Regions from separate parts of the Kosakonia oryzendophytica genome, predicted to be linked through region 2. Evidence: predicted binding sites of a transcription regulator. Region 2 holds the regulator's gene; the other holds the start of a gene.

Region 1 (3,413 bases), 1.1 Mb from region 2:
TCTGGCTGTCGACAACAATACGCACTGGCTGACGCAGATTTTCCTGTGCATACAACGCTTGCGTGTCGGCGTTTAACTCCGCCCAGCGTACGGTCAGCGCGGGATCGTCTGCCAGCACGGTTGCACTGCTGGTCAGAATGGCATGGCTTTGCGCACGCAATAACTGTACATCGCGACGTGCCTGCGCCGAGGTGATCCACTGACTTTCGCCATTCGCCATCGCGGTGCGGCCGTCCAGCGACGCCCCCAGCTTGAGCTGCACATAAGGGAACCCGGTACGCATGCGTTTGAGGAAGCCCTTATTCAGCGCTTCTGCTTCGCTCATCATCAGCCCGTGGCTGACCTCGATGCCTTCCTGTTGCAGGCGGTACAAGCCGCGACCGGCAACCTGCGGGTTGGGATCCTGCATCGCCGCGACAACGCGAGCAACGCCTGCGGCAATCAGCGCTTCGCAGCACGGCGGCGTACGGCCATGGTGACTGCACGGCTCCAGCGTGACATACGCCGTTGCGCCGCGGGCGCGATCGCCTGCCATACGCAGTGCATGCACTTCGGCATGGGGTTCACCTGCGCGATAGTGAAAACCTTCACCAACGATCTCGCCATCGTTCACAATCACGCAGCCGACGCGCGGATTCGGATGGGTGGTAAAACGACCGCGCTGCGCCAGTTTCAGCGCGCGGGCCATATACATTTCGTCCTGCATGCTTAGTCCTGTAGACGAGCGATCTCTTCGCCAAACTCGCGAATATCTTCAAAGCTGCGGTAGACGGAAGCAAAGCGAACATAAGCCACTTTATCGAGCTTTTTAAGCTGCTCCATCACCAGATTACCGATCATTTTACTCGGCACTTCGCGTTCGCCTGTTGCGCGAAGTTGCGATTTAATGTGGTTCAGCGCCATTTCCACGTCATCCGCGCTTACCGGACGTTTTTCCAGCGCTTTTAACATACCGCTGCGCAGTTTGTCTTCATTGAACGGCTCACGCACATCATTGCTCTTTACCACCCGCGGCATCACGAGTTCCGCCACTTCGAAGGTGGTGAAACGCTCGTTGCAGACCAGACACTGCCGGCGGCGGCGAACAGAAGAACCTTCACCCACCAGACGAGAATCAATTACTTTGGTATCCACGGCGAAACAGAATGGGCAATGCATACAGTGTCCTGACGTTAGAGTTAACTGAAATCTATTTTACCCCGAACTGGCATGACTACAAAGGCAGACCGTTTTTGAGACAATGGATCGATGGCAACCACAGCGTTGCTGTCTACCATTACAGCGATCCTCATTTTCAAGGAAACAGACACAATGACAAGACGTTACCTAAGAACACTCTTACTGGGAAGCCTTTTTGCCCTCAGTGCCTGCGCCCAGCAAAGCGAAGTCCGACAGTTGCATCAGAGCGTCAGCACACTGAACAACGAAATGAGCAAACTGAATAAAGAAACGGTCAAAATCACCCAGCAAAATACCCTGAATGCCAAATCCGGCAGCGGCGTGTATTTGTTACCGGGTGCGAACACCCCGGCTCGCCTGAACAGCCAGATTGGTATGTTGCGCATGTCATTGCAAAACATTGCGCCAAACGCTGGCGGCACCCGCATCGTGCTGCGTATTCAGGGCGAGTCCAACGATCCACTTCCCGCCTTCAGTGGTACCGTTGAGTGGGGACAGATTCAGGGGACAACCGAAAACTATCAGGAAGTGAATGTGCAGAATCAGCTGATTAATGCGCCTGCCAGCACGCTTGCGCCAAGCGATGTGGACATTCCGCTGCAACTCAACGGCATTACGCCGGATCAGTTAGGCTTTGTGCGCATTCACGACATTCAGCCCGCCAATTTGCAGTAAGTCGTCAGGGGTGACGTTGTCGCCCCTACTTGCTTTTTGTCACGCTTTATCTTCTTTTCTTTCCTCCCGTCATCACATTCACGAATTTGCAATATTGATAAATGCCAGTACAATCGCCCTCGTTTATTACACGCAAACGTGAACGCAATCGATTACGTATGTGTCAGTAATGTGAAACAACACATATTTTTGTGAGCGCGGATACTTATAATAGGCGTCCAGAAATATGAAACATTTAGAAACTCAATGCGTGCTTTCTTTCACTCCCGTCTGGGATCTCAATCAGTGGCGAAATGATGAAAAAAATAATCCTCGCAGCCAGTGCTGCTCTGACGCTTTCCGCTTCTTTCACTGCTAACGCAGCGGATAACAGCAAACCTGAATATCTTTCCGACTGGTGGCACCAGAGCGTAAACGTGGTGGGGAGTTATCACACCCGTTTCGGACCTGTCCCGCGTAACGATACCTACCTGGAATATGAAGCGTTCGCCAAGAAAGATTGGTTTGATTTCTACGGCTATATGGATGCGCCGGTATTCTTCGGGGGTAACACCGGTGCGAAGGGGATCTGGAACCACGGCTCTCCGCTGTTTATGGAAATCGAACCGCGTTTCTCCATTGATAAACTGACCGGCACTGACCTGAGCTTTGGCCCGTTCAAAGAGTGGTACATCGCCAATAACTACATCTACGACATGGGCCGCAACGCATCGGGTCGCCAGAGCACCTGGTACATGGGTCTGGGTACCGACATCGACACCGGTCTGCCGATGAGCCTGTCTCTGAACGTGTATGCGAAATACCAGTGGCAGAACTACGGTGCCACGAACGAGAACGAGTGGGATGGCTACCGTTTCAAAGTGAAATACTTTGTCCCGATCACCACGCTGTGGGGCGGCCAGTTGAGCTACATCGGCTTTACCAACTTTGACTGGGGTTCAGACCTGGGCGACAGCCGTTACTATGTTAACGGTGAGCAGCAGCGTACCAACAACTCCATCGCATCCAGTCATATCCTCTCCCTGGGCTACGACCACTGGCATTACTCTGTTGTTGCGCGTTACTGGCACAATGGCGGTCAGTTCAAAGATGATGCCACACTGAATTGGGGCGCAGGCGACTTTAGCGCGCGTTCTACCGGTTGGGGTGGTTACCTGGTGGTGGGTTACAACTTCTGATCCCGTGATGACGCTTGCCGGGTGGCGTTCAGCCACGGCCAGCGCATCCAGCCCGAAAAGCCGATCGCAAGGTCGGCTTTTTTATTTCGCGTAGGCTTCTTTCTGCAAGCGGATAAACTCTTGCATTGAGCGATCAGGCCGCTCGGCAAATGCTTTCCCGGTAAAGGTCACGCCCTGGCAACGATCCAGGCGAAAACAACGGTAAGCATCACGCAGTTCACACCACGCCACCAGTACCCACGTCGCCCCCATAAAGGATAATCCCAGCGGATGGATCACCCGTTCGGAAACGTCACCCTTCTCGTCCTGGTAGTGCAGATAGAGTTCCTGATGCAGGCGCATTGCTTGGTGAATCACATCAAACCAGACGCGAACCTGCGG
Region 2 (3,413 bases):
CCTCAGCCGACGATTTCAGGCGTAACGCCGGGATCATCAACACCAGCGTAATCACCAGCAGCGTGGCAAAGATTGCCTGCCAGCCGAGATGCGCAAGGATCCACGCGCCGAGCAGGGGGGCCAGCGCGGGTGTCAGCCCGACCAGCGGCATAATTGTGGCGAAAATACGGTTAACACGGTGTGACGGGTAATAATCCGTGACCAGCGCCTGCCAGCTTACTGTTGCGGCGCAAACCCCGACGGCCTGTACAAAACGCAGCACCAATAACAGCGTGGCGTCCCGCACCCATACTGTTCCCAGACAGCCCACAGCGAAAATCCCCAGGCCGGTTAACAGAATCGGTTTGCGCCCATAGCGATCCGATAACGGTCCCCACAGCAGTTGTGCAACGGCAAACCCGGCCAGAAACAGGCTCAATGTGGCGCTGACAACAGCGGAGGAGGTCTCTAAATCTTGCTGAATAGCGCTGAACGCGGGCAGGTACATATCGGTGGCTAAAAAGCCCAGCACGCTTAATCCCGCGAGCCAGACTAAAAATCCTTTGCCAGGTTGCATTGTGGTATCTCTTCTTTGTGCAGGTTATCAGGGTTGTCGAGTGTAAGGAGTGCATTCTCCCTTGTGAAACGCTAATATTTGCGCAATGGTTTCAAATTTTTTGCAGGCAGATTATGTGGTCAGAATATTCGCTGGAAGTGGTAGATGCTGTGGCGCGTAACGGCAGTTTTAGCGGCGCGGCTCAGGAGTTGCACCGCGTGCCTTCTGCTGTCAGCTACACCGTGAGGCAACTGGAGGAGTGGCTGGCGGTTCCACTGTTTGAACGGCGTCACCGCGATGTGGAGTTAACGCCCGCTGGCGTCTGGTTTTTGAAAGAAGGGCGTTCTGTTATCAAAAAAATGCAGGTCACCCGTCAACAGTGCCAGCAGATTGCGAATGGCTGGCGCGGGCAACTGGCGATTGCGGTGGACAACATTGTCAGACCCGAACGCACACGACAGCTGATCGTCGATTTTTATCGTCACTTTAGCGATGTGGAACTCCAGGTTTATCAGGAAGTGTTTAACGGCGTCTGGGATGCACTGGCCGACGGGCGTGTTGAACTGGCTATTGGTGCAACGCAGGCTATCCCGGTCGGTGGGCGCTATGCTTTTCGCGATATGGGAATGCTGAGCTGGAAGTGTGTGGTTTCCTGTCGGCATCCGCTGGCGGCGCTGCCGGGCCCATTAAGTGATGAGACGTTGCGTAACTGGCCCTCACTGATACAGGAAGATACATCACGCTCGTTACCAAAGCGCATTACCTGGCTGCTGGATAACCAGAAACGCGTGATAGTACCGGACTGGAAATCATCCGAAGCCTGTCTGTCTGCCGGGTTGTGCGTGGGAATGGTCCCGGCGCATTTTGCCAGGCCCTGGCTCGATCGCGGGGAGTGGGTGGCGCTGGAGCTGGAAAATCCCTTCCCAGATGCCGCTTGTTGCCTGACGTGGCAGCAGAACGAGGCATCACCTGCACTGAACTGGCTTCTTGAGTACCTGGGGGACAGTGAAACGCTGAATCGGGAATGGTTGCGGGAGCCGGAATAAGGGCTCCCGCAAAAGGGGATTAACGGCGGTAGTCGCGGAACGGACCATCGGCGACTGAGCGACGCTCGATCAGACGCGGATGCACTTCAATGGATTGCGACTCTTCGCGTTTATTCACAATACGGTCAAGCAGCATGGTAAACGCAGTTTCACCCAGCGAATCTTTCGGCTGGTGTATTGTGGTCAGTGACGGCGTGAAGAAGCGGGAGTTACGCACATTGTCATACCCGATCACCGAAATATCCTGTGGGACGCGTAATCCCATCTCGTCGGCCGCACACAGCGCACCCATGGCCATAATATCGCCGCCGCAGAAAACGGCTGTCGGGCGATGCGTCTGTGCAAGGATCTGCTGCATGGCGCGATAACCAGACTCAGGTTCAAAGTCGCCCTGGACAATCCAGCTTTCCGGTACGGAAATGGTGGCTTCTTCCATTGCTTTCATAAAGCCGGCGAGACGGCCCGCGCCGGTGTTGCGCTCAAGCGGACCCGGGATCACACCGATATCGCGGTGGCCGCGTTCGATCAGATAACGCCCGGCCATATAACCGCCTTCAAAGGCGTTATCGATCACCGTGTCAGTAAAGTCGGCTTTGGCTTCGCCCCAGTCCATAACGACCATCGGGATATGGCGATACTCTTCCAGCATGCTCAGTAGGGATTCCGGATACTCGGAACACATTACCAGCAGACCATCAACACGCTTTTGCGCCATCATCGACAAGTAAGCGCGCTGTTTTTCCAGGTTATTCCAGGCATTACCAAGAATCAGGGTGTAGCCTTTCTGGAAGCACTTCTTCTCAACAGCCTCAATGATTTCGGCAAAGTAGGCTGCTTCGCTGCTGGTGGCCAGCAGGCCGATCGATTTGGTGTGATTCACCTTCAGGCTGCGCGCCACGGCGCTCGGTGAATAATGCAGCTCTTTGATCGCCGCCCACACAGCATTGCGCGTCTCTTCGGCGACAAAACGTGTTTTGTTAATTACGTGTGATACGGTTGTGGTGGAAACGTTTGCTCGCTTCGCTACGTCTTTGATCGTTGCCATCAGATGTCACTCCAGACCATATCTCAAGCTCCTGATAATACATAAGGTAAACGTTTGCCTTCAATCACCCTGTACCCATGAATGGGGGTGCGGTACGCCGGGAAAAAGACACTGGACGTCAGGAGGGGAGTCAATGGCCGGTACGCTAATAAATTTAGCGTCGAATTTTGTCTGATCTTGAGCAAAAGGGGAAGTGATAAAACATCTGACACGCTAATTCCTGCAAGATTTTTACGTTTATTTGTGCAAAAATGCGCTATCTCACTTTTTGTGTGGAAATTAAAACGGAGAAAATTGATGAGCACCGACCTGAAGTATTCACTGTTCACTACCGTCATCGTGCTGGGTCTGATCGTTTTCGGCGCCCTGACTGCTGCACTGCATTGATTCTGCGCGAGGGGGAACCGGGTTCCCCCTCCGTTTTCATCCCCGCCATTGTTATCAATTTTGCAATACTCTTTTGTCATTCCGCTAACTGCTGTTTTTTGTGATTGATGTCATACTTTTGACTTCTGCGACAGTGTCCCGAATCGACACGGCTTTTCCGGAGTCAGTTTATGAAAATGAATTTCCCTTTGCTTGCCCTGGCGATTGGCGCCTTTGGCATCGGTACGACCGAGTTCTCCCCGATGGGATTACTGCCGGTGATTGCCCGCGGCGTTGACGTTTCTATCCCGGCGGCGGGGATGCTGATTAGCGCCTATGCTGTCGGCGTAATGGTCGGTGCGCCGTTAATGACCTTACTGCTTTCTCATCGCGGCAGACGCAACGCGCTGATTTTTTTGAT

Evidence for each region. The regulator PurR, encoded in region 2, represses purine synthesis genes. The targets are predictions, from matches to a motif close to CANGCAAACGTTTGCNTG.
Region 1: O9K67_RS19355 (nucleoside-specific channel-forming protein Tsx) is a predicted target of PurR. The motif match lies at 1,996-2,013, and genes of this name have one in related genera.

Annotation. Positions count from the first base shown of each region.
Region 1 covers NZ_CP115659.1:3,990,177-3,993,589, forward strand. The annotation lists gene ribD (bifunctional diaminohydroxyphosphoribosylaminopyrimidine deaminase/5-amino-6-(5-phosphoribosylamino)uracil reductase RibD) at 1-706, opposite strand, end outside; gene nrdR (transcriptional regulator NrdR) at 709-1,158, opposite strand; gene O9K67_RS19350 (SadB/YajI family lipoprotein) at 1,312-1,854, shown strand; gene O9K67_RS19355 (nucleoside-specific channel-forming protein Tsx) at 2,151-3,032, shown strand; gene O9K67_RS19360 (helix-turn-helix transcriptional regulator) at 3,114-3,413, opposite strand, start outside.
Region 2 covers NZ_CP115659.1:2,877,990-2,881,402, reverse strand. The annotation lists gene punC (purine nucleoside transporter PunC) at 1-556, opposite strand, end outside; partial or broken gene punR (DNA-binding transcriptional activator PunR) at 670-1,604, shown strand; gene purR (HTH-type transcriptional repressor PurR) at 1,601-2,626, opposite strand; gene cydH (cytochrome bd-I oxidase subunit CydH) at 2,924-3,013, shown strand; gene O9K67_RS13895 (MFS transporter) at 3,184-3,413, shown strand, end outside.